DNA from 4 places in the Pseudomonas hamedanensis genome. Region 1 is predicted to be linked to each of the others. Evidence: predicted binding sites of a transcription regulator. Region 1 holds the regulator's gene; each other region holds the start of a gene.
What was found. The regulator FliA, encoded in region 1, starts transcription of late flagellar genes. The targets are predictions, from matches to a motif close to CTAAAGTTTNNNNNNNNNNNGCCGNTAA.
Positions count from the first base shown of each region.

Region 1 (7,265 bases):
GCGGCGGAAAAAACCCGAATCGTCCACCACCAGGACTTTGACTGCCATAAACACTCCATTAGGTGCGGCGCGGCGTTATCGCCGCACGGCCCCGGATTCAAATACGCTTTGTGGCGTAACGCTTGAGCATGCTTGGAACATCGAGAATCAACGCAATGCGGCCGTCACCGGTAATGGTGGCGCCGGACATGCCCGGAGTCCCCTGGAGCATCTTGCCCAATGGCTTGATGACCACTTCTTCCTGGCCGACCAGTTGATCGACGACGAAGCCGATCCGCTGAGTGCCCACCGAAAGGATCACCACATGGCCTTCACGCTGCTCTTCGTGAGCGGCGGAGCTGACCAGCCAGCGCTTGAGGTAGAACAATGGCAGCGCCTTGTCGCGCACAATCACCACTTCCTGACCGTCGACAACGTTGGTGGTCGACAGGTCGAGGTGGAAGATTTCGTTGACGTTGACCAGCGGGAACGCGAACGCCTGATTGCCGAGCATGACCATCAGCGTCGGCATGATCGCCAGGGTCAGCGGCACCTTGATGACGATCTTCGAGCCCTGGCCCTTGGTCGAGTAGATGTTGATCGAACCGTTGAGCTGGGAAATCTTGGTCTTCACCACGTCCATGCCGACACCACGGCCGGACACGTCGGAGATCTCGGTCTTGGTGGAGAAACCCGGGGCGAAAATCAGGTTGTAGCACTCGGTATCGCTCAGGCGATCGGCCGCGTCCTTGTCCATCACGCCGCGTTTTACCGCGATTGAACGCAGCACGTTCGGGTCCATGCCTTTGCCGTCGTCGGAGATCGACAGCAGAATATGGTCGCCTTCCTGCTCGGCCGCCAGCACCACACGACCGCCACGGGCCTTGCCCGACGCTTCGCGTTCTTCCGGCGACTCGATGCCGTGGTCGACGGCGTTGCGCACCAAGTGGACCAGCGGGTCGGCCAGGGCCTCGACAAGGTTTTTGTCGAGGTCGGTTTCTTCACCGACCAGCTCCAGGTTGATCTCTTTTTTCAGCTGACGCGCGAGGTCGCGAACCAGACGCGGGAAGCGCCCAAAGACCTTCTTGATTGGCTGCATCCGCGTCTTCATCACGGCGGTCTGCAGGTCAGCGGTGACCACGTCGAGGTTCGACACGGCTTTGGACATGGCTTCGTCGCCGCTGTTGAGGCCCAGGCGCACCAGACGGTTACGCACCAGTACCAGCTCGCCGACCATGTTCATGATTTCGTCGAGACGCGCGGTATCGACGCGCACGGTGGTTTCGGCTTCGCTGGCCGGTTTTTCCGGCGGCGGTGTCGCAGGAGCACGGGCCGGAGCCGGGGCAGCAGCGGCCGGCTTCGGCGCTTCGGCCTTCGGCTCAGGCTTGGCGGCAGGTTTTGGCACAGCAGCGGCAGCAGCCGGTGCTTTGGCAGCCGGCGCGGCGACGGTCGACGCGGAGCCGGCAGTCGCAGCCGCGGCGTCAAACTTGCCTTTGCCGTGTAATTCGTCGAGCAGCGATTCGAATTCGTGATCGCTGATCAGATCGCTGCCGGCAGCCGCGGCTTTCGGTGCGGCAGGCGCAGGCGCCGAGGCAATCGCCGATTCCAGCGCGTCGACGGCGAAGTTGCCCTTGCCGTGCAACTGATCGAGCAGTGCTTCGAATTCGTCATCGGTGATGTCCGAGCTGTCGCCCTTGGCAGGTGCTGCCGGAGCCGCCGCCGGGGCCACCGCATCGACGGCGAACTGGCCTTTGCCGTGCAGTTGATCAAGCAGCGATTCGAACTCGGCATCGGTGATCTCATCGCTGGCCGCTTGCGCAGCAACCGGCGCAACAACAGCCGCCGGTGCCTCGGCCTGGGCCTTGACGGCATTTAGCGAGTCCAGCAGTTGTTCGAATTCGTTGTCGGTGATGTCGCCCGAGTCGCCTTCGACGACCAGTTCTTCGATCATCTCGGCCACCGGCGAAGCCGGGGCTTCATCGGCCGTTTGCGGCTCGGCCAGACGTGCCAGCGCGGCCAACAATTCTGGCGTTGCGGCAGTAATCGGTGCGCGCTCACGGACTTCGCTGAACATGCTGTTCACCGCGTCCAGTGCTTCGAGTACAACGTCCATCAGTTCTGCATCAACGCGACGCTCACCCTTGCGCAGGATGTCGAACACGTTTTCGGCGATGTGACAGCACTCCACCAGCTCATTGAGCTGAAGGAAGCCGGCGCCCCCTTTTACAGTGTGGAAACCGCGAAAAATTGCATTGAGCAGATCTGCATCATCCGGACGGCTTTCCAGCTCGACCAGTTGTTCGGACAGTTGCTCAAGAATCTCGCCGGCCTCAACCAGGAAATCCTGAAGGATCTCTTCATCGGCGCCGAAGCTCATTAATGGGGTGCTCCTAACAGGTCTAAAAACCTAAAACATCAAAATCCAAGACTGGATAGCAAATCGTCCACATCGTCCTGACCGGACACAACGTCTTCTCGTTTATCGGCATGAATCTGCGGACCTTCACCCTGCGAGAGATGTTTTTGTGGATCTTTTTCGGCGAGCATTGCGGCGCGGTCATGTTCGATGCCCGCAAAGCGGTCAACCTGACTGGCCATGAGCACGAGTTTGAGCAGATTGCTTTCGACTTCGGTGACCAGTTGGGTCACGCGCTTGATCACCTGACCGGTGAGGTCCTGGTAATCCTGGGCCAGCAGGATGTCGTTGAGATTGCTCGACACCGCACGGTTGTCCGTGCTGCTGCGTGACAGAAAACCGTCGACCCGGCGCGCCAGTTCGCGGAACTCTTCAGCCCCGACCTCGCGACGCATGAAGCGCCCCCAATCGGCACTCAACGTCTGCGCTTCATCCGCCAGACTGTTGACCACCGGCGTGGCGCTTTCCACCAGATCCATGGTGCGGTTGGCCGCGGCCTCCGTCAGTTTGACCACGTAGCCCAGGCGTTCGGTGGCGTCGGTGATTTGCGACACTTCCTCGGCCTGCGGCATGTGCGGATCAATCTGGAAATTGACGATCGCACTGTGCAGTTCACGTGTGAGCTTGCCCACTTCCTGATACAGGCCGCGGTCACGGGTCTGATTGAGCTCATGGATCAGTTGCACCGCGTCGCCGAACCTGCCTTTTTCAAGGCTTTCGACCAGTTCGACCGCGTGTTTTTTCAGGGTCGATTCAAAATCGCCCTGTGAAGATTCGTTATGCTCCATAGCTCCCCCGCGCATTCATCAGCCGATGCGTTCGAAAATCTTCTCGATTTTGTCTTTCAGCGCCTGAGCCGTGAAAGGTTTGACCACGTAACCGTTCACGCCGGCCTGAGCGGCCTCGATGATCTGCTCGCGCTTGGCTTCAGCAGTCACCATCAACACGGGGAGATGCTTGAGTTTTTCATCGGCACGCACGTGACGCAGCAGGTCGATACCGGTCATGCCCGGCATGTTCCAGTCCGTTACCAGAAAGTCGATGCTGCCGCTGTTGAGCACCGGAATGGCGGTGGTGCCATCGTCGGCCTCGACGGTGTTGGTGAACCCAAGATCGCGCAGCAGGTTCTTGATGATCCGCCGCATCGTTGAGAAGTCATCAACGATGAGGATTTTCATGTCTTTGTTCAATTCGACCTCCAAGCAGTCTTAAACGCGCCCAGCACCTGGACGCGCCACTTCAATCAATCGGCGTAGCACTCGAAGTTTGTCTGGAACACAACGGATCGAGACCGGCGCCGCTCATCACCGCACCAGCCTCGTTTCGCAGTGTCCCCACACTGCCTTCAGCGCGCTCGCCACTCCCCTAAACGCCCCCGCAAACGGGCCGCGCACTGGCTGTGTAACTGGCTGACCCGCGATTCACTGACGCCAAGGACTTCACCGATCTCCTTGAGGTTCAGCTCTTCGTCGTAGTACAGCGCCAACACCAGTCGCTCACGCTCCGGCAAATTGGCAATCGCGTCCGCCAGCGCCGCCTGGAAGCGTTCATCTTCCAGATCGCGTGACGGCTCCATATGAGCACTGGCGCCATCCTCATGCAGCCCTTCGTGTTCGCCGTCCTGCAAGAGGTCGTCGAAACTGAACAGGCGGCTGCCCAAGGTGTCATTCAAAATCCCGTAATAATCGTCGAGACTCAATTGGAGTTCGGCCGCAACCTCGTGATCTTTAGCATCACGGCCGGTTTTAGCTTCAATTGAGCGAATCGCGTCGCTGACCATACGGGTATTGCGGTGAACCGAGCGTGGCGCCCAGTCCCCTTTGCGCACTTCGTCGAGCATCGCGCCGCGGATTCGAATGCCCGCGTACGTTTCGAAACTGGCGCCCTTGCTGGCGTCGTATTTGGTCGAGACTTCAAGCAGGCCGATCATCCCGGCCTGGATCAGGTCTTCCACCTGAACACTGGCCGGCAATCGCGCCAGCAAGTGGTAGGCGATGCGTTTGACCAGTGGCGCGTAACGCTCGATCAACTCGTACTGCGCGTCACGCGCCGACTTCTTGTACAGATTCATGCCACTGGCGGTCATAACACGGGCCCTGCGGTTTGCTGCACGAGGCGCTCGACGAAAAATTCGAGGTGGCCTCGCGGGTTGGCCGGCAACGGCCAGGTGTCGACTTTCTGCGCAATCGCCTTGAAAGCCAGGGCGCACTTGGAACGCGGAAACGCTTCATAGACCGCACGCTGCTTCTGCACGGCCTTGCGCACGCTTTCGTCATAAGGTACGGCGCCGACGTATTGTAGGGCGACGTCAAGGAAGCGGTCCGTGACCTTGGTCAACTTGGCGAACAGGTTGCGCCCTTCCTGCGGGCTCTGCGCCATGTTGGCCAGGACGCGGAAGCGGTTCATGCCGTAATCGCGGTTGAGTAATTTGATCAGTGCGTAGGCGTCGGTGATCGAGGTCGGCTCGTCGCAGACCACCAGCAACACTTCCTGGGCGGCGCGGACGAAACTGACGACCGAGTCACCGATACCGGCTGCGGTGTCGATCACCAGCACGTCGAGATTGTCGCCAATGTCGCTGAACGCCTGAATCAGGCCGGCATGTTGCGCCGGGCTCAGGTGCACCATGCTCTGGGTGCCGGAAGCGGCCGGCACGATGCGGATCCCGCCCGGGCCCTGCAACAGCACGTCGCGCAGTTCGCAACGGCCTTCGATCACATCGGCCAGCGTGCGCTTGGGTGTCAGCCCCAGCAGGACGTCGACGTTCGCCAGGCCCAGGTCGGCGTCCAGCAGCATGACCCGACGGCCAAGCTCTGCCAGCGCCAGCGACAAGTTCACTGACACGTTAGTCTTGCCGACGCCACCTTTGCCGCCGGTCACCGCGATCACCTGTACGGGATGCATGCTGCCCATGTTATTTCTTTACCTTGTCTTGCATAGACGGAGGCCACATTACTGGCTGCGCGTTCCCGATCGGAACAATGCGTGGCAGACCATCGATGTAGGTACAAAAACTGTTCATGATTACCTCAGCCAACCTGCTTGGTCGGGCTGTGATAGATATCAGCGAACATGTCAGCCATGGCTTCTTCGCTGGGTTCTTCCTGCATTTGCACGCTGACGGCACGGCTGACCAATTGATGACGGCGCGGCAGATGCAGATCATCCGGAATCCGTGGGCCATCGGTCAGGTACGCGACCGGCAATTCATGACTGATCGCCAGGCTCAACACTTCACCAAGACTGGCCGTTTCATCCAGTTTAGTCAGAATGCAGCCGGCCAGCCCGCAACGCTTGTAGCTGTGATAAGCGGCCGTTAGAACCTGTTTCTGGCTGGTGGTTGCCAATACCAGATAATTTTTTGAGCGAATACCACGCCCGGCCAGGCTCTCAAGCTGCATGCGCAACGCCGGATCACTGGCTTGCAGACCTGCAGTATCGATCAAAACCACGCGTTTGCGCAGCAATGGATCCAAAGCCTGAACCAGCGACTGACCCGGATCGACGTGGGTCACCGGTACATTGAGAATGCGGCCGAGGGTTTTCAGTTGTTCCTGCGCACCGATACGGAAGCTGTCCATGCTCACCAGCGCGACGTTCTGCGCGCCGTACTTGAGCACGTAGCGTGCGGCGAGTTTGGCCAGCGTGGTGGTCTTGCCCATGCCGGCAGGGCCGACCATCGCAATCACCCCGCCCTCTTCCAGCGGCTCGACTTCCGGCACGGCAATCATCCGTGCCAGGTGCGCCAGCAGCATGCGCCAGGCCTGACGCGGTTCTTCGATATCGGTGATCATTGCCAGCAAGTCGCGGGACAACGGACCGGACAGACCGATGCGTTGCAAGCGGCGATACAGATTGGCCTGGGCCGGACGGCTGCCTTGCAGCTGATTCCAGGCCAGCGTGCCGAGCTGCACTTCCATCAACTCGCGCAGGCTGTTCAATTCGAAACGCATCGAATCCAGCGCACGAGGATCAACCCCGGCGGAGGCTTGCGCAGGCGCCGGAGCAGGACGCGCCGGTGCGGCGTAGGTCGGCTCGCTCAACGGCTCGGCAGCGGTCAGCGGCAGGCCCGCCGTCAAAGGCAGCCCGGCGAACAACTGACGATTGGTGTTGCCGTCGGCTTCGCCGCGCATGCTCAATTCGGCCTGGGCGGTGACGATGCGCGACTGGGTCTTGCGCAACTCGTCTTCGAGTTCCATGTTCGGCACCCGCGGCGTCAGTGCCGAGAGTTTGTAATCCAGCGCCGCCGTCAGCTCGACGCCGCCGGCAATGCGGCGGTTGCCAATGATGGCGGCATCAGCGCCCAGCTCATCACGAACCAGCTTCATGGCCTGACGCATATCGGCGGCGAAAAAACGCTTAACTTGCATAAACCACTACCTCAGCCGTTGGGCCCTACTGTCGCAACGATGGTCACTTGCTTGTTGTCCGGTATTTCCTGGTAGGCCAGCACATGCAGTCCGGGGACGGCGAGGCGGCCAAAACGCGAGAGCATCGCGCGTATCGGGCCGGCGACCAACAGGATCACCGGCTGCCCTTGCATTTCCTGACGCTGCGCCGCTTCGATGAGCGAACGTTGCAGCTTCTCGGCCATGCTTGGCTCCAGCAGAACGCCCTCTTCCGAGCCTTGTCCTGCCTTCTGCAGACTATTGAGCAATATCTGTTCCAACCTTGGTTCCAATGTGATCACAGGCAGCTCGGACTCAGTGCCTACAATGCTTTGGACGATGGCGCGGGATACGCCAACCCGTACAGCGGCCACCAACGCGGCGGTATCTTGACTCTTGGCGGCGTTGTTGGCGATGGCTTCGGCGATGCTGCGAATGTCGCGCACCGGCACGTGCTCAGCGAGCAGCGCTTGCAGCACTTT
Region 1 is NZ_CP077091.1:2,281,003-2,288,267, forward strand. Features, by position in the region: gene HU739_RS09790 (protein-glutamate methylesterase/protein-glutamine glutaminase) at 1-48, opposite strand, end outside; gene HU739_RS09795 (chemotaxis protein CheA) at 98-2,356, opposite strand; gene HU739_RS09800 (protein phosphatase CheZ) at 2,395-3,183, opposite strand; gene HU739_RS09805 (chemotaxis response regulator CheY) at 3,202-3,573, opposite strand; gene fliA (RNA polymerase sigma factor FliA) at 3,741-4,481, opposite strand; gene fleN (flagellar synthesis regulator FleN) at 4,478-5,308, opposite strand; gene flhF (flagellar biosynthesis protein FlhF) at 5,425-6,765, opposite strand; gene flhA (flagellar biosynthesis protein FlhA) at 6,777-7,265, opposite strand, start outside.

Region 2 (7,265 bases), 2.7 Mb from region 1:
TGATCGTCCGGTATTTATTGCAAGGAGCCGCTCGGAACGCCGATGCGCCAAATCTGGAAATCCTTTCGAGCGCTGTATTTCGCCTCACTGATGATGTTGATCGGTTCGGGCTTGTTATCCACCTATCTGGCACTGCGCCTGGCCGCTGACAACGTCGACGGCCTGTGGGTCGGTGCGCTGATGGCGGCGAATTATTTCGGCCTGGTGCTGGGCGGCAAGATCGGTCACCGGCTGATCGCCCGGGTCGGGCATATCCGCGCGTATTCGGCGTGTGCCGGGATCGTCGGCGCGGCGGTGCTCGGGCATGGCCTGGTGGACTGGCTGCCGGCGTGGCTGGTGCTGCGGACCATCGTCGGTCTGGGCATGATGTGCCAATACATGGTGATCGAAAGCTGGCTCAACGAGCAGGCGGACGCTAACCAGCGCGGCCTGGTATTCAGCGGCTACATGATTGCCTCGTACCTGGGCCTGGTGCTGGGGCAACTGATTCTGGTCATGCACCCCGGCCTGGGCCTGGAGCTGCTGATGCTGGTCGCCCTGTGTTTTGCGCTGTGCCTGGTGCCCGTGGCCCTGACACGGCGGATTCATCCGGCGCCGCTGCATCCGGCGCCGATGGAGCCGCGCTTCTTTATCAAGCGCGTACCGCAATCACTGAGCACGGTGCTTGGCGCCGGGCTGATCATCGGTTCGTTCTACGGTCTGGCGCCGTTGTATGCCTCCCAGCAGGGGCTGTCGACCGAACAGGTCGGTCTGTTCATGGGTAGCTGCATTTTTGCCGGATTGCTGGTGCAGTGGCCGCTGGGCTGGTTGTCCGACCGCTATGACCGGGCGCTGCTGATTCGCTGCTTCGCCGGGTTTCTGGCGGTCGCGGCACTGCCGCTGGCGATTTTGCCGCAGGTGCCGCTGGAGGTGTTGTTCGTTGTCGGCTTCTTGTGCTCGCTGGTGCAGTTCTGCCTGTATCCACTGGCGGTGGCCTTTTCCAACGACCATGTCGAGGGCGACCGACGCGTGTCGCTGACGGCGATGTTGCTGGTGACTTATGGCGTCGGCGCGAGTATCGGGCCGTTGCTGGCCGGTGTGTTGATGAAGTTTCTCGGCAGTCAGAGCCTGTATGCGTTTTTCAGTTTCTTTGCGCTGGTGCTGGTGTGGCGGATTCGCCCGAAAGCGGTGACCAATCTGCATCAGGTCGACGACGCGCCGCTGCACCATGTGGCGATGCCGGACAGCATGTCGAGTTCGCCGCTGGTGGCCGCGCTTGACCCGCGGGTGGACGAGCAGGTGGTGCAGGAGCAGATGGTGCAGGACCCGACGCCTTCAAGCTCTGAGCCGGAACCCGCCGCGCAACCTGAATCGGTGGACGAAGATGATTTGACTAGCCGCGATGACAAACCTGCGCCGGATATCAGTGGCGCCAGACCCTGAGGTTTGCGGCTCTAACTGTGGCGAGGGAGCTTGCTCCCGCTGGACTGCGTAGCAGGCCCTGCTTTTGCGCAAGAAAAGGTGCCGCTTCGCGCCCCAGCGGGAGCAAGCTCTCTCGCCACAGAAGCTTTTCAGGCATGAAAAAAGGGCAGTCCTGCGAGGGACTGCCCTTTTTTGTTGGTCGCTGCGACTCACATGTCGTCTTTGTCGAACCGGCGCGCTTCACGCTGCAACTGATAGACGAAGCGCTCAACGTTGCGCGCAGCCTGACCACTGATGTTGTGGAAACGCAGGCCGGCGAAGGTGATGTTGAGTTTTTCTTCGAAATGCAGGTAACGCAGCTCGACGGAGATGGGTTGGTTGCCGAACAGCGGCGGGGCGATCAGGCGATCGTAGACCTGGCCCAGTTGCAGGCGGTCAGTGATGTCGCCTTCGAAACGAAACTTGCAACCGGTCGCGGAAATATCCAGCAGCTTGCCATGGAGAGGGGTCTTGAGCTTTTCGCCGCCCAGTTCAACGCTGACCAGATCGGTCAGTTTCAACGCTGCGCGAAAGGCATTGCGCCGCTGGTGGTAGACCACTTCGGTGGGCAGTGCGCCGGTGTAGAAACGGTCACCGTCTGACTCTTCGATATTCAGCGTGCCGGTGCATTCCCAGGCGATGCGCACACCGTCGTGAAAACCTTCGACCTTGAACGGCTCGCCGGCCTGCAGAAAGCGTTCGCCGTCACGCGGGATCATCTCATCGAGCGCGATCGAGGCGGTGTCACGGTCAACCTTGATCAAGTAACTCTGAAAGCGCTGGCTGCGCTCGTGGAAGGTGATGATCAGCGGATCATGGCTGTCTTGCAGCTGGCGCAGGTTGCTGGAGATTTCCAGTGGCGTGGTGAGCACCTTCGGAGGCTGCGGAGCATCATCCGCGCTTAGGGTGTTGGACACGGTTCTTCAATCTCCAGACAAAATAAGACTACGACTGGCCAGTATTTTGCCAGTATGTTTCGCAGGTTGATAGTGCGTGGCCACCGAATGGCTCATGCCTGGCTGAGCGTACGCGGCTTGATCGGCTTGGCGAAGGTTCCGCTGGCGTCATACAGCGCTGGCGGCTCGCCGCCGGTGAGGATTTTCAGTTGGTTGGCCGTGGAGGCCTGCTGGATCTGGATCGACTGGCCATTTTTGACGTTGGCCGCCTGGCACTGCGCGATCAGAGCGGTCAGTGCGTCGCCTTGCTTGAGCAACTGTTCGCCAAGGCTTGACTGGCTGGCCAGTTGCGCAAGACCTGTGCGATCCGTCGGCAGGTTGAGGCTGGCGAGGATTTCGCTGCGCTTGCGGCCATGCTGTTCAAGCAGAATGATCAAGGCCTGTTTGGTCGCCAGAATTTCTTCCAGCAGCGGCATGTCACGACCGTGCAAAGCGAGGGACTCGGTTTGCAGCAACTCCAGCAATTGTTGCGCTGGAGCAAAGTCGTCGTTGATCAATTGCAATAAATTAGTGTCGTGCATGGCTGGCCTTGGGGTTTAAGCGTCCAAAAGCCTGGCGCCGGCAAAAGCCTAGCGCTGGGCTTCGAAGTTGAGCAGTTTGCTGGCTACACGGTTGCTGTCGACTTTATAGCTGCCATCGGCAATCGCGGCTTTCAACTCGGCCACACGGGCTTTATCGACAGCAGGCTGATCGCGCAGCTTGTCAGTGACCTTCTGCAACTGTTGAGCCTCATTGCTGAGGTGTACCGATTCCCCGCTTTTTGCGGTACTGGCCGTTTCGGCCTGGGTATTCAGCGGCGCGGAGGGGCTGTTTTCAGCGCTTTCCTTGGCGTTGCTGGTACGTGTATTGCCGGTAAGTGGCGAGGAACTGTTCAAACGGTTGAAATCGATAACCATGATAAAAAACCTCTGGGAATTTGGACGCTTGCCATGTTTTCGGCTATCCCCTGGAAAACTTTAGGCACATTTATGCAATGAGCCTTGCCTGCGCCGGCGCGTGTTCTGCTGCGGCACAGTTTAGGGAACAGCCGGGGTCAGCGCCAGTTTTCTACATTGCCACTTCCACTTGGCCGGGCGCGGTGACTTGCGCCTTGATGACCCGCTGGGAGTTGAGGTTTTTCACCCGGATCTGTTCTTTCAGGCCGCCGTTGGCCAGCGCTTCGCCGGGCATCCGCACGGCCAATGTGCCGCTGCGGGCGGTAATGACGACTTGATCACCCTTGCGGATGACTTCGGCCTGTTCGAGATGGACCAGCGTAATCACCTGATCGGCGACCGTTGGTCGGGTCAATTTTTGTCCGATCGCTTCGTCCACCGACGTCAAAAAACCTTGATTGATCACGCTGACGTCGCGCTCGCGCAGGGTGACATCCTGCGGCTCGATAATCCCGGCGCGCTTGAGCGGGCGGGTGGTGGTGACAATCTCGCGAAACAGGCGGACTTGAGCGGGCACGAACACGGTCCAGGGCGAACTGCCTTCGCAGCGAACCTTGACGGTGACGCGGCCCAGAGGGCGTGCCGGACTCTCCAGGGACGCTGTCAATTCCTTGTCGCACATGGGCATGCGCAGCCGCGGATCGAGCTGGTTGACTTCGATTTCGTAGCGGCCTTCGGTTTGACTGGTAGCCAGATAGTCTTCTACGGTGAATTCAAGAAAGCCCTGAGTCACGCCGATAAGCATATCAGGCAAGGTAACCGCATCAGCATTGGCAGGACTGCCGGCAAATACGCAAAAAACGGCGGACACCGCGCAAAGCCCTTTGCAAAGGGAGGATGTCAGGCGTCGGGAAAATGTCGTTTGAGCGTTCATACAGGTTAAAAAGCAAGCGCCGTGCCGTTTAGCAATAAATGTGCGTCGCAACAACACTTGGCGTTGGTGTAGGAGTCTGGGCATGGCTGGTGTAATGGATTCGGTGAACCAGCGCACGCAACTGGTAGGGCAGAATCGCCTGGAGCTGTTGTTGTTCCGTCTCGACGGCCAGCAGCTCTACGGGATCAACGTGTTCAAGGTTCGGGAAGTGCTGCAATGCCCGTCACTGACGTTGATGCCCAAATCCAGTCCTGTCGTGTGCGGGGTGGCGAATATTCGGGGGGCGACCATTCCGATTCTGGATCTGGCGATGGCGACTGGCTCCGGTGCGTTGAAAGACAAGAAAAATCCGTTCGTGATCATCACGGAGTACAACACCAAGACCCAGGGTTTCCTGGTCCGCTCGGTGGAGCGCATCGTCAACATGAACTGGGAAGAGATCCATCCACCACCCAAGGGCACGGGGCGCGATCATTACCTGACCGCTGTGACCCGGGTGGACAACCAGTTAGTCGAAATCATCGACGTCGAGAAGGTGCTGGCCGAAGTCGCGCCGACGCCGGAAGCGATCTCGGTGGGCGTGGTCGACGTCGAGACCCAGACCAAGGCGTTGTCACTGCGGGTGCTGACGGTCGATGACTCGTCGGTGGCGCGCAAGCAGGTCACGCGTTGCCTGCAGACGATCGGTGTCGAAGTGGTGGCGCTGAACGACGGCAAGCAGGCGCTGGATTACCTGCGCAAGCTGGTCGATGAAGGCAAGAAGCCGGAAGAAGAGTTCCTGATGATGATTTCCGACATCGAGATGCCGGAGATGGACGGGTACACCCTGACGGCGGAAATCCGCGGCGACGCACGCATGCAAAAACTTCATATCATCCTGCATACTTCGTTGTCGGGGGTATTCAATCAGGCGATGGTCAAGAAAGTCGGTGCTGATGACTTCCTGGCCAAATTCCGTCCTGATGACCTCGCATCCCGGGTAGTCGACCGGATCAAAGCAGCAGATATCAGCTAGGGGCCTTTTGTCCCTGGCGATCAACACGATTTAAGAGGCGGCATCATTGTCTACGGGTAATTTGGATTTTGAACAGTTCCGGGTCTTCCTGGAAAAAGCCTGTGGCATTCTGCTCGGTGAAAACAAGCAGTACCTGGTCTCGAGCCGTCTCAACAAACTGATGGAGCAGCAAGGCATCAAGTCCCTGGGTGAGCTGGTTCAGCGCATCCAGACCCAGCCGCGCAGCGGTTTGCGCGAGCAGGTGGTCGATGCCATGACGACCAACGAAACCCTGTGGTTTCGTGACACCTATCCGTTTGAAGTCTTGAAGAACAAGGTACTGCCTGAAGCGATCAAGGCCAGCCCCAACCAGCGTCTGCGGATCTGGTCGGCGGCGTGCTCGTCAGGTCAGGAACCCTATTCGCTGTCGATGTCGATCGACGAGTTCGAGCGCAGCAACCTCGGTCAGCTGAAAATGGGTGTGCAGATCGTTGCCACCGATCTGTCCGGCCTCATGCTCAACAACTGCAAGACCGGCGAGTACGACAGCCTGGCGATCGGCCGTGGTCTGTCGCCCGAACGGCTGCAACGCTACTTCGATCCGAAAGGGCCGGGGCGCTGGGTCGTCAAGGCGCCGATCAAGAGCCGCGTGGAGTTTCGCTCGTTCAACCTGCTCGACAGCTACGCGGCGTTGGGCAAGTTCGACATCGTGTTCTGCCGCAACGTGCTGATCTACTTCTCTGCCGAAGTGAAGAAAGACATCCTGTTGCGTATTCACAGCACGTTGAAGCCGGGTGGGTATCTGTTCCTTGGCGCTTCGGAGGCGCTGAACGGTTTGCCGGATCATTACCAGATGGTCCAGTGCAGCCCGGGGATTATTTACCAGGCGAAATAACCGGTTCGCGGCGACACAAAAAACGGCAGTCCTTTTAGGCTGCCGTTTTTTTGCGCCTGAATATTCTCTTCGAAACGCCACTAATCCCCTGTAGGAGTGAGCCTGCTCGCGATTGCGGTCTATCAGACAACACATCAGCGACTGACACACGGCTATCGCGAGCAGGCTCACTCCTACAATGGATCTGTGGTGGGAGGGAGAACGGGGGCAAGCGGCAGAAAAGCGGCATCCGGCGGAAACCGGTTGCCGCTTTTCTGGCATTGCCGCTTTGCCCGTTCGACGCAAAGCCCCGGAATACGGGGCTTTGTCCGTTTGGCACGGCGCTTGCTAAAGCTCAGTTACGAAAAACCGGTCACCTGAAGGTTCCCGACATGAGCATCAGCTTCGACAAAGCGCTCGGCATTCACGAAAAAGCACTGGGCTTCCGCGCCCAGCGTGCCGAAGTGCTGGCCAACAACATCGCCAACGCCGATACCCCGAACTACAAGGCGCGTGACCTGGATTTCTCCAAAGTGCTCGAAGCACAGACCGAGAAGACCAAGACCGGCGGCCACTTTGCCCTGAACATGACCAACAGCCGTCACATCGAGGCTGAAGGCTTGGGCAATGGCGACGAATCGCTGATGTATCGCACGCCGATGCAGCCTTCGATCGACCAGAACACCGTGGACGCTCAACTGGAACAGTCGAACTACGCGGAAAACGCCGTCGGCTTCCAGGCCAGCTTCACGCTGCTCAACAGCAAATTCAAAGGGCTGGTGTCAGCCCTGCGCGGAGAATAATTCATGTCCCTGTCCAGCGTTTTCAACATTGCCGGCAGCGGCATGAGCGCCCAGACCACGCGTCTGAACACCGTCGCATCGAACATCGCCAACGCCGAGACGGTCTCGTCGAGCATCGACCAGACCTACCGCGCCCGTCACCCGGTGTTCGCCACCATGTTCCAGGGCGGCCAGGCTGGCGGCAGCAATTCGCTGTTCCAGAACCAGGACGCGGCCGGTCAGGGCGTGCAAGTGCTCGGTGTGGTCGAAGACGACAGCAACCTCGAAGCGCGTTACGAGCCGAACCATCCGGCGGCTGACGCCAAAGGCTACGTCTACTACCCGAACGTCAACGTGGTGGAAGAAATGGCTGACATGATTTCCGCGAGCCGTTCGTTCCAGACCAACGC
Region 2 is NZ_CP077091.1:5,013,440-5,020,704, reverse strand. Features, by position in the region: gene HU739_RS21920 (MFS transporter) at 43-1,422, shown strand; gene HU739_RS21915 (flagellar brake protein) at 1,611-2,357, opposite strand; gene HU739_RS21910 (flagella synthesis protein FlgN) at 2,450-2,917, opposite strand; gene flgM (flagellar biosynthesis anti-sigma factor FlgM) at 2,966-3,292, opposite strand; gene flgA (flagellar basal body P-ring formation chaperone FlgA) at 3,444-4,205, opposite strand; gene HU739_RS21895 (chemotaxis protein CheV) at 4,288-5,220, shown strand; gene cheR (protein-glutamate O-methyltransferase CheR) at 5,267-6,094, shown strand; gene flgB (flagellar basal body rod protein FlgB) at 6,466-6,876, shown strand; gene flgC (flagellar basal body rod protein FlgC) at 6,880-7,265, shown strand, end outside.
Region 2: a site for FliA is predicted at 3,329-3,356, ahead of flgM (flagellar biosynthesis anti-sigma factor FlgM). Genes of this name have one in related genera too.

Region 3 (7,265 bases), 1.2 Mb from region 1:
AACTCGCCGGACAAGTGTTCCGCTGCCATTTGCGCGCCAACCTGCCGGCGCTGGTGACGGGCGACAAAGTCGTCTGGCGTGCCGGCAACCAGGGCATCGGTGTGATCGTCGCACAACTGCCGCGCAGTACCGAACTCTGCCGCCCGGACAGCCGGGGCCAGCTCAAGCCGGTCGCGGCCAACGTTGACATGATCGTCATCGTTTTTGCGCCGCTGCCCGAGCCCCACGCCAATCTGATCGATCGCTACCTGGTCGCTGCCGAACACGCCGGCATTCGTCCGTTGCTGCTGCTGAACAAATTCGATCTGATCGACGAACACAACGCCCCGGCCCTCAACGCGCTGCTGGCGGTGTATCGCACACTGGGTTATCCGGTGTTGGAAGTCTCGGCGCATCACGGCAATGGCATGGAACAGCTGCAACAGCAGCTCGACGGACGCATCAGCGTATTCGTCGGCCAGTCCGGCGTCGGCAAGTCGTCGCTGGTCAACAGCCTGCTGCCGGACGTTGAGACCCGCGTCGGACCGTTGTCCGAACTGTCCGGTCAGGGCACGCACACCACGACCACCGCACGCCTGTTTCACTTCCCCGGCGGCGGTGAGCTGATCGACTCCCCGGGCATCCGCGAATTCGGCCTGGGCCACGTCAGCCGCGCCGACGTCGAAGCCGGCTTCATCGAGTTTGACGACCTGCTCGGCACCTGCCGTTTCCGCGACTGCAAGCACGACCGCGAGCCGGGTTGCGCGCTGCTCAAGGCGCTGGAAGACGGCCGCGTGCAACAGCAGCGAATGAACAGCTACCGCTCGATCATCGCCAGCCTGCCCGAAAACAACCATTAAACAGGCGCACCGGCGGCCCCTTCCAACGGGCTGCCGGTTGTCGGATCACACCTGACAAAACCCTGCCAAACTTAAACGTCAGATCTTTCCGAAAGACCTGCACTCGTTCGCTTGCAGGGCTTTTCTGTTTCGCCGCGCGGATCTTGTGAGCGCGCTCCAGAAGCCTACATTCGGGTCCTCCTTCGCACTTTCGCGACTTCCGAGGACCCTATGCAAACCTACCATTTGTTCATCAGCCATTCGTGGAACTACTCAGACAGCCACGACAATCTGGTCCGTCTGCTCAACGCCCATCCGACGTTCACCTACAAGAATTTTTCCGTGCCGCCGCACAACCCTATCGTCGGCGCGCGCACGGACAAGCAACTTGAAGAAGCCATCGAAAACAAGATTCGCCCCTGCTCGGCAGTGCTGATCATGGCCGGCATGTATTCGACCTACAGCAAATGGATCAACAAGGAAATCGAGATCGCCAAACGCATGGGCAAGGTGATCATCGCGATCAAGCCCTTTGGTGCCGAACGTATTTCCACGGTCGTGCGCAATGCGGCTCATGCCGAGTGCGCGTGGAACACCAACAGTATCGTCAGCGCGATCCGCCTGCACACGGCGGTGTAACCATGCGCAAGGGACTGTTTATCGGCATCAACGATTACTCGAACATTTCTGCGCTGAGCGGCTGCTGCAACGACGCCATGGCCATGGCCTCGGTGCTGAAGACCGACGCCAATGGCGACCCCAACTTCAAGAACATCGTGCTGACGTCCGCTGAAGATTATCTGAGTCGAGAGAAACTGGAGGACCAGATTCGCGAGCTGTTTTCCGGCGACTGCAACGTCGCACTGCTGTATTTCGCCGGACACGGCGGCTTCGATGCCGACACCGATGAAGGCATGCTGATCCCACAGGACTACCGCAGCGCCAAGGACGGCGTCCGTATCAGCGACGTCCTCAATTGGGCCAGCAAAGCCACGCGCATCAAAAACAAAGTGATCATTCTCGACTGCTGCCAAAGCGGCTCGGCCGGCGAGGTGCGCGCCTTGCGCAGTGAAAGCAGCACGGTCTGCGAAGGCATGACGATTCTGACCGCCTGCAAGAAAGAGCAGCCGGCGCTGGAGGGCGCGCAGCACGGCGTGTTTACCGGCCTGCTTTTGCAGGCGTTGCACGGCGGCGCCGCGAACATCCTCGGCAAGATCACTCCCGGCAGCCTGTACTCCTTCGTCGATAACGCCCTCGACGCCTGGGAACAGCGCCCGGTGTTCAAGACCAACGTTTCGCAGTTCATTTCCCTGCGTGAAGTCTCGCCGCTGATCCCCAAGGAAATCCTGCGCAAACTGCCCGACTGGTTCGCCGAGGCCGAGTCAGTCTTCGCGCTGGACCGAAGCTATGAACCTACCGAAGCGACCTTCGACCCGGCGCACGGCGAAATTTTCGCTCAGTTGCAGAAATGCAACCGCCACAGCCTGATCGAACCGGTCGACGCCGAGCACATGTACTACGCCGCGCTCAACGCCACCGGCTGCCGTCTCACCGCCCTCGGCGCCTATTACCGCGAACTCGCTCTGAAAGGACACTTCTGATGCCCGTATTTATCAGCTACCGCCACATGGATCGCGCCCATGCGATCAACATCAATACGCGCCTGACCCAAGCCAACATCAAGACGTACCTCGACGTGCTGGATCCGGAATCGCAGACCACCGACGACATCACCGGGGTGATCACCCGCAACATCACCGAATGCACGCATTTGCTGGCAGTGGTTTCAGAGAAAACGGCGTTGTCGTGGTGGGTGCCGTTTGAAATTGGTGAGGCGACCATTAGCAACCGACGGATCTGTACGTTCAAAACCGGGCCGGCTGAACTGCCGATCTATCTGGACAAGTGGCCAAAGCTGAGCACGGCCAGCGATCTGAATTTCTTTATCGAGGCGTATCGCGAGGAGGTGTCGAACAAGCGGTCGATGGCCCTGGATTCAATCAGCGAGTCGGTGAAGGGAGCTTACAAGCGCAACGCGGAGATGTTTCATGAACAGCTGAAAAACCGGATTCGCCGCGGGTTCTAGAATCTCCTCACTTTTGAAAAGCCCCGTGAGGGGTGCCCGCTGATCAGGCAAAAAAAAACCGACATCGCTGTCGGTTTTTTTTGATCACTGCTTCGGCGCTGGCGCCGCCGCGCCCGGGTCAGCAGGTTTAGGCGCGGCGTCATCGAACAGATTCAAGCGTTCACGCAACTCGTGAGCCGGCACTGGCTGCTTGTCCGCCGGCAGCGCGTTCGGGTCGACCGGAGCTGCCGGAGCAGCGCCGTTCTGACTCTGATCGGCAGGCTTCGCCGCGTCAGCACCTTGCGCACCTTCGATGGCCGCCTGGGCTTTCTTGGTCAGCACGACGATGTCGATACGGCGGTTGACCGGGTTGAACGGGTTGTCCCGGTCGAACAATGCCGACGAGGCGTAACCGACCACTCGCGCCACCTGCGCATCGGGATAACTGCCGGCGACCAAGGCACGCCGAGCGGCGTTGGCGCGGTTGGCCGACAGTTCCCAGTTGCCGTAATCGCCCGTGCCAATGTACGGCTTGGCGTCGGTGTGGCCGCTGATGCTGATCTTGTTCGGCACCGCTTTGATGGTGTCGGCCATGGCCAGCAGAATGTCTTCGAAGTACGGTTTCAGGCGTGCGGAGCCGGAGTCGAACATCGGCCGGTTTTCGGCATCCATGATCTGGATGCGCAAGCCGTTCGGCGTGATTTCGAAGAGGATCTGATCCTTGAACTTCTGCAACTGCGGGTTCTCGTCGACCTTGTTCTGCAGTTCTTGCAGCAACAACTCCAGCCGCTCCTTCTCAACCTGCTCGGCCATGCCTTCAACCTGTTCGGTATCGACCGTGACCTTGTCCGGTTGCGGCTGCGACTTCACTTCCGGGTTGAGGGTGTTTTCCGGGGCCAGGGTTGGCGTACCGCCCAGGTCGATGATATACGGCGTGCCGCTTTCGGAGAAACCGACCGGGTCCTTGAAGTAACCGGCGATGGCGATCTTCTGCTCCGGCGTCGCGGTGGAGAGCAGCCACAACACCAGAAAGAACGCCATCATCGCCGTCGCAAAGTCGGCGAAGGCGATTTTCCAGGCTCCGCCGTGGTGCCCGCCGGCAATGCGCTTGACGCGCTTGACTATGATCGGCTGATTATTTTCCATGTCTTAACGACCGCGAACCGCTTGTTCCAGCTCGGCGAAGCTCGGACGGTGGGCCGGATACAGAACCTTGCGCCCGAACTCGACCGCCAGCGACGGCGGCATGCCGGACGCCGAAGCCACCAGCGAGGCCTTGATGGCTTCGTAGACGTTGAGTTCTTCCTTGGCATCGTGGGCCAGGGAGTGCGCCAGCGGGCCGAAGAAACCGTACGCCGCGAGAATACCGAAGAACGTACCGACCAGTGCCGCACCGACGTGCAGACCAATCGACGCTTGGTCACCTTCGCCCAGCGATGCCATGGTCACCACGATACCGAGTACCGCCGCGACGATACCGAAACCGGGCATGCCGTCAGCGATACCGTTGACCGCGTGCGATGGGTGTTCGAGGTCTTCCTTCAGGCTGTACAACTCCATGTCGAACAGGCCTTCGAGTTCGTGCGGAGCCATGTTGCCGGAGGACATGATGCGCAGGTAATCGCAGACGAACGCGGTCATGCGTTCATCCTTGAGCACCGCCGGGTACTTGGCGAAGATCGGGCTCGCGGCGGCATCTTCGATGTCGCCTTCGATAGCCATCATGCCTTCGCGGCGGCTCTTGTTGAGGATCTCGTAGATCAGGCCGAGCACTTCCAGGTAGAAGGTGTGGCTGAAGCGCGAGCTGAACATGCTCAGGGATTTCTTGAGCACGTGCATCGTCATATAACCAGGGTTGGCCTGGAGGAACGCGCCAAGGGCCGCACCGCCGATGATCAACACCTCGAAGGGCTGGATCAGGGCGGCAATCTTGCCGTGGGAGAGCACGTATCCGCCGAGCACGCTCGCGAATACGACGATGATGCCGATAATTTTAGCCATAGGTAGAAGGTACTTACTTAAGTCGGGTTCAAGGTCATATTCGGAAGTTAAAAAATCTCTTCTTCTACTTATCGGCAAAACTGCGCCAGACTATAGCCAGTTCAGGCGAAAAGCCAATTTAGCCCATGCCGGGCGCGTCTACAGTCAGTGAAGATCTCGTCCAGACATGGCTAATGAAACGAACGTCCCATCCGCAATTCCGACCACCATCGCCGGCTGGGTCAAGCTGCTCGACAGCGTCCCCCTGCCCGTGCCGCAAGAGGCACACGACAAAGTCTGCCGGGCGATCCGTGACAATCGCAGCTCGCTGCGCGACATCGCCGACCTGATGCAGGACAGCCCCGCGCTGGCCTTGAGCATCATCCGTGAGGCGAATCGTCACACCCACGGCGCCATGGCTGCGCCGGCGGAAAACCTTGAGGTCGCGATCAATCGCCTGGGCCTGGCCCGCACCGAAGAACTGCTGGCGCGCCTGCCCGCCGCACCGCACATGCAGATCCCCAAGGCCCTGCGCCAGCTGCAAATGATCAGCCAGCACGCGACGCAACAGGCCAACGGTTTTTTCGCCAGTCGCCTGGCGCGGCTGTGGCAGGACATCCATTGGGGCAGCCTGCTGTTTCTTTCGCCGTTGTGGCCGCTGGCGCTGACCTTTCCCCGGCTGCTCGAAGAATGGGAACTGCGGGTTATCCACAAGGGTGAACCGGCACAGGCCGTCGAGAAGCAACTGTTCGGCGTGCGCCTGCTGAGCATCGCGGCGGCGCTGGTGGAAGCTTGGCACCTGCCGATCTGGGTTCAGCAAGGCTACAAATTGCTGCTTGGTGAGCAGCGCGAGCTGGTCAAAGTGCTGCGCATTGCCCGCGACAGCGAGCATCCGCTGCGCCAGCAAAATCGCCTCGACGAAGACCCGACCCTGCGTCGCTGGCTCAATCAGCCGGCCAATACCGTGCTGCTGGCAAACGGCCTGGCACTGTCGGCGCAACAGGCCTGGGACTGTCCGCACAGCGCGCGCTGGCAATACCTGACCAGCCTTTATTTGCAGATGCCGATGGACGAGGTGCAGCAACAACTGCACCAGCAGGCCGCGAACAGTGCCCGTCATCACGCCATGCCCGATCTCTGGCATCCAGCGGTAGCGCTGCTGTGGCCGTGGGGCACCCGGCGCTTGCCCGCCGGAATGTTACCGGCGGCAGCGCCGAACGCCGAAGACTTGGGCCAGTGGCGTCGGCAATGCGCCGAACTGCTGGCCGAACCCAGCCGTTTCACCAACGCCATGAGCCTGACCGTCGCCGCACGTGACGCACTGGTGGCCAGCGGCATGCGCCGGGTGATGGTGCTGATGGCTGATCGCACCCATTCGACGCTGCGCGTGCAGCAGGCCGCCGGCCTGCCAAAAGAAGCCGCGGCGCTGAGTTTTATCGTCAGCCAAAGCAAGGTCCTGCAACGCCTGCTCGCCCAGCAGGCGCAAGTGCGGATCACCCCTGAGAACAACGCGCAGTTTTCCGCGCTGCTGCCGCCGAGCCTGCGCACGCTGTTTCGTGGCGAGCATCTGTTTCTGCGTTCGCTGGTCAACAACGGTCGGGTGATCCTGATCGTTGTCGCCGATCAGGATGGCGGGCCGTTCGCCGAGATCACCGTGCAAGCCTTCGGCAAAACCGCGCAGTGCATCGAAAAAGCCCTGCACAGCTTTAGCAGCCGTGGCCGATGAGGCTGCGCTACAATCCTCCCCTTTGTGCTCTGGAGACCTCACATGTCTGACTTCTCTGGCTTGCCGCTCGTCATCGAGCCGAGCGACCTGCTCCCGCGTCTCGAGTCTGACGACCTGATTCTGGTGGACCTGACCAGCGCAGCCCGCTATAGCGAAGGTCATTTGCCCGGCGCACGCTTTGTCGACCCGAAACGTACCCAGCTCGGCCAGCCGCCGGCGCCGGGGCTGCTGCCGGCCAAAGCCGATCTGGAAGCGCTGTTCGGCGAGCTGGGCCATCGCCAGGACGCGGTCTACGTGGTGTATGACGACGAGGGCGGCGGCTGGGCCGGACGCTTTATCTGGCTGCTCGACGTGATCGGTCACGACAACTACCACTATCTGGACGGTGGCCTGCCGGCATGGCTGGCCGCAGGCATGCCGATGTCGATCCAGGTGCCGGCGGCCGTTGGCGGCCCGGTATCGCTGACGCTGCACGATGAGCCGACCGCCACCCGCGAATACTTGCAAAGCCGTCTCGGCGCCGCCGATCTGGCGATCTGGGACGCGCGCGGGCCGCTGGAATATTCCGGTGAGAAGGTCCTCGCTGCCAAGGGCGGACATATCCCCGGCGCGGTCAATTTCGAATGGACTGCTGGGATGGACCAGACCCATCAGCTACGCATTCGCAAGGACATGC
Region 3 is NZ_CP077091.1:3,469,307-3,476,571, forward strand. Features, by position in the region: gene rsgA (small ribosomal subunit biogenesis GTPase RsgA) at 1-839, shown strand, start outside; gene HU739_RS14995 (TIR domain-containing protein) at 1,050-1,457, shown strand; gene HU739_RS15000 (caspase family protein) at 1,460-2,419, shown strand; gene HU739_RS15005 (toll/interleukin-1 receptor domain-containing protein) at 2,419-2,904, shown strand; gene motB (flagellar motor protein MotB) at 2,989-4,029, opposite strand; gene motA (flagellar motor stator protein MotA) at 4,033-4,884, opposite strand; gene HU739_RS15020 (HDOD domain-containing protein) at 5,051-6,589, shown strand; gene rhdA (thiosulfate sulfurtransferase) at 6,632-7,265, shown strand, end outside.
Region 3: a site for FliA is predicted at 4,953-4,980, ahead of motA (flagellar motor stator protein MotA). Genes of this name have one in related genera too.

Region 4 (7,265 bases), 1.2 Mb from region 1:
GCATGCCTTACGCGACGGCGAACAACTGCTCACTGATGGTGGCCTGAGCGGCGCTCATGGCGTTGTTGCGGACTTCTTCGCCATAGGCCAGGCCTTCGGCGCGGACGATTTCGATGTCGGTGATGCCGAGAAAGCCCAGCACCAGCTTCAGGTATTCTTCGTGAGCGATGCCGCTGGCTTGACCGGCATGGATGCCGCCAGACGTGGACACGATCACCACTTTCTTGCCACCGCACAGGCCTTCGGGGCCGGCTTCGGTGTAGCGGAAGGTCTGGCCGGCAACCGCGACACGGTCGATCCACGCCTTGAGTTGGGTCGGCACGGTGAAGTTGTACATCGGTGCGGCGATCACCACGGCGTCGGCTGCGATGAACTCGGCCAGGGTGCTGGCGCTCAATTCCGCCTCATGCTGCTGTGCCGCATCGCGCAGTTCCGCGCTGGTGCCGGCGGCGACCAGGGTGGTCGACGAGAAATGGCTGATGGCGTCAGCGGCCAGATCGCGGTAAGTCACCACAGCGCTTGGCTGGGCGGTCTGCCAGGCTTTGACCACTTCGCGGCTCAACTGACGGGAAGCCGAGTTGTCGCCCAGAATGCTCGAATCGATATGCAGCAGTTTCATGTGGAATCTCCTGGAATGAATCGCCGGTGGCGGCGCAATGGAGACAATCCTACGCAAGAAACCAATGGATGATTAGCCGCCAACAATGCGATAGTTCGTCCCACTGATAGAACAGCGGAAGTCCCATGCAAGACCTCAACGATCTCTACTATTTCGCCAAAGTCGTCGAGGCCGGCGGCTTTGCCGCGGCGGGCCGCCTGCTGGGCATACCCAAATCGCGATTGTCGCGGCGTATTGCCGAACTGGAAGAACGCCTCGGTGCGCGCCTGCTGCAACGCACCACCCGGCAGCTCAACCTCACCGCCGTGGGCGAGCGCTATCTGCGTCACTGTCAGGCAATGCTGCTCGAAGCGGAAATGGCCGACGAGGCGGTGGCGAGCATGTCCAGCGAGCCGCGCGGGCGCTTGCGGGTGTCCTGTCCCACCGGTCTGGCCCACGAGATGTTGCCGGCGGTCATCAGCGATTTCCTCGACAAGTTTCCTCAGGTTCAACTGGAAGTCGTCCTGCTCAATCGGCGGGTCGATCTGGTGGGCGAAGGCTTTGATGTCGCGTTGCGCGTGCGCGAACACGGCGACGAGGACCCGTTGCTGGTCACACGGCGCCTGCGTCAGGCGCAAATGGTCGTGGTGGCCAGTCCGGCTTTTTTACAGGGCCGCACGATCATTCATCCGCAGGACCTGAAGCACCTGCCCGTGCTGGGCGCTCTGGAGGCAGATCGCATGGTGCATGTGCGCTTGCTCGATGAGCAGGGCCACAGTTTCGAGCTGAACATGGAAGCCCGTCTGGGAATTGATGACTTTGTCGTGCGCAAGGCCTGCGTCCTCGCTGGCCAGGGCTTTACCCTGCTGCCGATGATGTATTGCGAAACCGAACTGCATAACGGCACGTTGGTGCAGATGCTGCCGGACTGGTCGTTGCCCGGTGGCTGGTTGCAGGCGGTGTACCCGCATCGACGCGGGGTGATGCCGGCGGTCCGCGCCTGGATCGACCACTTGGTCGAGTCGTTCAATGCCTGTGGGGAGCGGTTGTTATGAGCAAGGGAAAAATGAGCGAAGCCGACGTCGCGGCATTTTGTCTGGCTTTGCCGGGTGCGCGGGAAGATTACAAGTGGGGCGGCGTGCGCGTCTTTTCGATTGCCGGCAACAAGATGTTTGCCTTGCAGGGATTGCGCGGGGATTCGTTGGCATTCAAGGTCGACAAGGATCTCTTCCTCGGCCATTGCGACCGCCCGGGCATTCACCCGGCGCCGTATCTGGCGCGGGCGCAGTGGATCATCATGCACCCGCCCTACCCGCTGGGCGCCGAGGAATTGCAGGGCTTGTTGCAGCGCTCGCATCAGCTGGTGGTGAGCAAGTTGCCGAAGAAGACCCGCATCGGCCTATTGCTGTAACACGGTCCCCTGTAGGAGTGAGCCTGCTCGCGATAGCGGTTTATCTGCTGAAGCGATGTCGACTGACACTACGCTATCGCGAGCAGGCTCACTCCTTGTATGTTGCCCACACACCAGCATGAAATGAGATCTAAGCTCGCTGGTGCGACATACGAAGATGTGTTTCTGGGGGAGACCGATCACTCCTGAAGGCAGGACTTGCTCCTGACCTTGTCTGTAGAGAGGTCCCCCCGCCTCATTGCCCACCACGAAGAGTATCGAGAAGCCGACAAGTCGGACTTCGCATTACAAGGTTGCAGTGGCATGAAGTTCGAGGTCAGGGGAACCAGGAAGCATTTTTAACCCAGTTCTCTTGGAGTTGAAAGCATGAACATGCACGTCGGTTTGGATGTGGGATCTCGCACTACAGCGATGGGCTGGCGCAATGGCGGCCGTTTTGCAGGTCAGTGCAATATCGAGCAGACGCCGGCGGGTCGTAAGGCCGCTGTCAGCAAGTTGCTTGAACTCAAGCCTCTATCAGTGGTGATGGAAGCCACCGGCATCTACTACCTGGACTTGGCCATGGAGCTCGCTGCGGCGGGTTTGCCAGTCTCGGTTATCAATCCGAAGAGTTTTCACAACTTTGCAAAGCTGATGCTGAAAAACAGCAAAACGGACGCGATCGATGCCCAGTTATTAGCTGAATACGGCGAACGAATGAGCCCAAGGTTGTGGACGCCGCCCACTTCAATACAGCTTGAGCTGCGCGCTATTGGCCGACACATCAATCGTTTGACGTGTCATCGCACCCGCGCCAAGAACGAGCTGCATGCGCTCAAAGCCACTCAAACAACTCTTCTGATGCTGATTGAAGACGAAGAGGAAGCCATCAAGGCCTTTGACAAAAGAATCGAGCGTTTCCGACTTGCGGGTCGGGCATTGATCGACAACTGCCCAACCTTGAGCGCCCAGTTCGGGCACATGATCGCCGCCCCGGGAATGGGTGAGATTTCTGTATTTGCGGCGCTGGCTGAGCTGACTACTTTACCGGTGACGCTCAAGTCAGCGCAGGTCAGCCGCCACGCGGGGCTCGATGTCCGGCTTACGCAATCAGGAACCAGCATTGATAAGCCCGGCCGGATAAGTAAGGGCGGCAATGCCTATTTGCGCTCAGCAATGTACATGCCTGCGCTGACCGCCATACGTTGCGACCCGAACGTGAAAGCGTTTTACGAAGCGTTAGTGGCTCGAGGAAAGAGAAAGATGCAGGCTATCGTCGCAGTCATGCGCAAATATCTGACCGGACTCTGGGCCTGCATGCAGGCTGGCGAAGACTTCGATACGACCAAGCTTTTTAGCGGTAAACACCTCCAAAAAGCTTGACCGTAAACAGAGTATCGCCGCCCCGGGAATGGGTGAGATTTCTGTATTTGCGGCGCTGGCTGAGCTGACTACTTTACCGGTGACGCTCAAGTCAGCGCAGGTCAGCCGCCACGCGGGGCTCGATGTCCGGCTTACGCAATCAGGAACCAGCATTGATAAGCCCGGCCGGATAAGTAAGGGCGGCAATGCCTATTTGCGCTCAGCAATGTACATGCCTGCGCTGACCGCCATACGTTGCGACCCGAACGTGAAAGCGTTTTACGAAGCGTTAGTGGCTCGAGGAAAGAGAAAGATGCAGGCTATCGTCGCAGTCATGCGCAAATATCTGACCGGACTCTGGGCCTGCATGCAGGCTGGCGAAGACTTCGATACGACCAAGCTTTTTAGCGGTAAACACCTCCAAAAAGCTTGACCGTAAACAGAGTATCTACAGGGGCTTTGTATGCTTAATCAGAACAGGGTCAACAGGCTGGAACCGAGGAATAACTGGTCAATCCAGAACACCTGATGCAGCAGCACAATCACCCAGAACAGAATCTGAAACGACACCTTGCGCGTCTTGTGCCGAAATACCTGCTGTGCGATCAGTGCGCCGGGCCAGCCGCCGGCCAGTTCCACCGCATGCAGGATGTTTTCCGGGGTGCGCCAGGCGTCGGCGCGCGCCTTGCGTTTGTCGGCCCAGTACAGGAAAAACGCCAGCACGCTGACGATCCCGTACGCCGCGAGGGGCAGCAGGGAAATCCCCCGCAGCCACATCGACACTGAGCCGAACAACGGCAAGGCACAAACCCCCAGCAACACCAGCAGTTTGAGTTTCAGGTGCTGAATGTTGCCACTGGAAGGTCGGCCCTCAGGGCGACGCCCACGGGAATCGCTCATGGCTTGACCGCCGTCCAGTCCACCCAGCCGAACTGCCAAGTGGCGAGTATCACCAGGCCGAACACGATCCGGTACCAGGCAAACGCCGCATAGCTGTGGTTGGCGATGAACTTGAGCAGGCCACGCACGGCGATCATCGCGAAGATGAACGCGGTGACGAAACCTATGGCAAACACCGGAAAGTCCGCCGGCACGAACAACTCGCGATATTTGTAGCCGGAATACACCGCCGCGCCGACCATGGTGGGCATCGCGAGGAAGAACGAGAACTCGGTCGCGGTCTTGCGCGACAGGCCGAACAGCAGCCCGCCGATGATCGTCGAGCCGGAGCGCGAAGTGCCGGGAATCATTGCCAGGCATTGGGCAAAACCGACTTTCAGTGCGTCCTGCCAGGTGATCTCGTCGACCGTTTCGGCATGCACCTCATGCTGACGCTTCTCCGCCCACAGCATGATGACCCCACCGACGACCAGCGCCGCCGCCACTGTAATCGGGTTGAACAGGTATTCGTGGATCAGGTCGGCGAAAATCACACCCAGCACCACCGCCGGCAAAAAGGCGATCAGCAGGTTGGCGGTGAAACGCCGAGCGCCCGGCTGAGTCGGCAGCCCTACCACCACATCGAAAATCTTGCGGCGAAACTCCCAGACCACCGCGAGAATCGCGCCGAGCTGAATAATGATGTTGAAGGCCATGGCCCGTTCGCCGCCGAAGTTCAGCAAGTCAGCGACGATGATCTGGTGTCCGGTACTCGAAATGGGCAAAAACTCCGTCAGCCCTTCTACAACTCCCAGTATCAATGCCTGCAAGGCGGTCCAAAGATCCATCAATCCCCCAGAGAGCGATGCACGCCGGCATGCCCCGATAGTATTTTTTTACGTTCACTGCGTTCAGCGTAGCTTGAAAAAGCTGTACCGATTCCGCGCGCACAGGATCCACACGAAACGGTAAAAATTCCGTGAAATATCAATTTGCATTCAGGTTTTCACGCGCGGGGCCGAAATCCTAACAGACAAGCCTTAATAGCGCTGCGGCGTTATACGACTTGGGTCGCGTATGCCTGATCGGCAAAAGCTGATTGGATGCTCGCGGTTGTTTATTACAAGAACAAGAATCCGGAGTGACAGCGTTATGAACAGCTTGCGCAGTGTGTCGATCAGCCGACGCTTGTGGCTCATCTTGATTGTGGCGGTGGTCATGTTATTGACCTTGGGCGTGTTAATGCTCAAGCAGATCCACGAAGACCTGTATCACGCCAAAGCCCAGAAAACCGAACATGTGGTGCAGACCGCCAGCGGTTTGCTGACCTACTACCACGGCCTGCAAACCGCCGGCACCCTGAGCAAGGAAGCCGCGCAGACACAGGCGCTGACCGCGATCCGTGGCTTGCGCTACGACCAGAGCGATTACTTCTGGATCAACGACCTCACCCCCGTGATGGTCATGCACCCGACCAATCCCAAACTCGAAGGCCAGAATCTTTCGGCGATTCGCGACCCGGACGGCTTTGCGGTGTTCAACGAAATGGTCGCCATCGCCAAGGCCAAGGGCGCTGGCATGGTCAACTACCGTTGGCCGAAACCGGGCGCCACCGACCCGGTGGCGAAGACGTCCTACGTCAAGTTGTTCGAACCGTGGGGCTGGGTGATCGGGTCCGGGGTATATGTGGATGACGTGCAGGCAGAGTTTCAGGATCAGATGATCAAGGCTTCGGCCATCGGCCTGGCGATTGCGCTGATCATGGCGCTGCTGGTGATTCTGATTGCGCGCAGCATTGTCCGTCCGCTACAGGAAACCGTGAACGCCATGGCCAACATCGCCAGCGGTGAAAGCGACCTGACGCGCAGCCTCGATACCCATGGCAAGGACGAGGTCACGGAACTGGCCCATCACTTCAATGCCTTTACCGCCAAGCTGCGTCGGGTCATCGGCGAACTGCAAGTGTCGGCCAGCGCGCTGGGCCAGTCCTCCAGCGAACTGGGCAACGATGCCTCCCAGGCCCAGCAACGCAGCCAGCAGCAATCGCAGCAAATGGAGTTGGTCGCCACGGCGATCAACGAAGTGACCTATGGCGTGCAGGATGTGGCCAAAAACGCCGAGCACGCTGCTGCGGAAATGCGCGATGCCGAAGCGCAGGCGCAACAGGGCCAGATCAATATCGATGGCAGCTTGCAGCAGATCGACAAGCTGTCCGGCACCATCGATCAAGCGGTTGAAGTGATTCGCACCCTGGCCGCTGAAAGCACCCAGATCGGCAGTGTGCTGGAGGTGATTCGCTCGATTGCCGAACAGACCAACCTGCTGGCGCTCAACGCCGCGATCGAAGCCGCGCGGGCCGGCGAGCAAGGTCGCGGTTTTGCCGTAGTGGCGGACGAAGTGCGCTTGTTGGCGCAGCGTACGCAAAAGTCGACCGCCGAGATCCAGTCGATGATCGAGCGCCTGCAGAGTCATTCCGAGGCCGCCGTGAAGGTGATCGGCGACAGCAGCAAAGCCTCGCAACTGACCATCGAACAGGCCGGACTTGCCGGTGCGAGCCTCAATGCCATCGGTCAGGCGTTGCGTAACCTCAATGGCTTGAATGCTTCGATTGCCAGCGCCACCCTGCAACAGGCGCACGTGGTCGAGGACATCAACCAGAACGTCACCCAGGCCGCCGGACTTTCCCACAGCACGGCCATCGCCGCGGAGCAATCGAGCGCCGCCAGCGTGCGCCTGGGCCAACTGAGCGAACAACTCAACGGCCTCCTGCGTCAGTTCCGCGTCTGACCCGGACTGCGGGAGTGATGCTTGCTCGCGACTGCATTGTGTCAGCCAACATTTCCGTTGCCTGACACACCGTCTTCGCGAGCAGGCTCGCTCCCACACTGGGTTCTGCGTCGGGATGCTCATCTCAATTCAGACAAAATCCCTGCGTGGGCATGATGGAGTCAAGTCAGCACATCCGCTCAATCCCCTCGCCTGCCATTGCTCGATCATCGCGGTCATCTCCACTGCCGCTGGCCACTGATCATGATC
Region 4 is NZ_CP077091.1:1,095,444-1,102,708, forward strand. Features, by position in the region: gene HU739_RS04715 (FMN-dependent NADH-azoreductase) at 8-619, opposite strand; gene HU739_RS04720 (LysR substrate-binding domain-containing protein) at 745-1,653, shown strand; gene HU739_RS04725 (MmcQ/YjbR family DNA-binding protein) at 1,650-2,009, shown strand; gene HU739_RS04730 (IS110 family RNA-guided transposase) at 2,376-3,371, shown strand; partial or broken gene HU739_RS04735 (transposase) at 3,385-3,783, shown strand; gene HU739_RS04740 (DUF1294 domain-containing protein) at 3,822-4,250, opposite strand; gene HU739_RS04745 (undecaprenyl-diphosphate phosphatase) at 4,247-5,077, opposite strand; gene HU739_RS04750 (methyl-accepting chemotaxis protein) at 5,382-7,016, shown strand; gene HU739_RS04755 (OprD family porin) at 7,260-7,265, shown strand, end outside.
Region 4: a site for FliA is predicted at 5,227-5,254, ahead of HU739_RS04750 (methyl-accepting chemotaxis protein). Genes of this name have one in related genera too.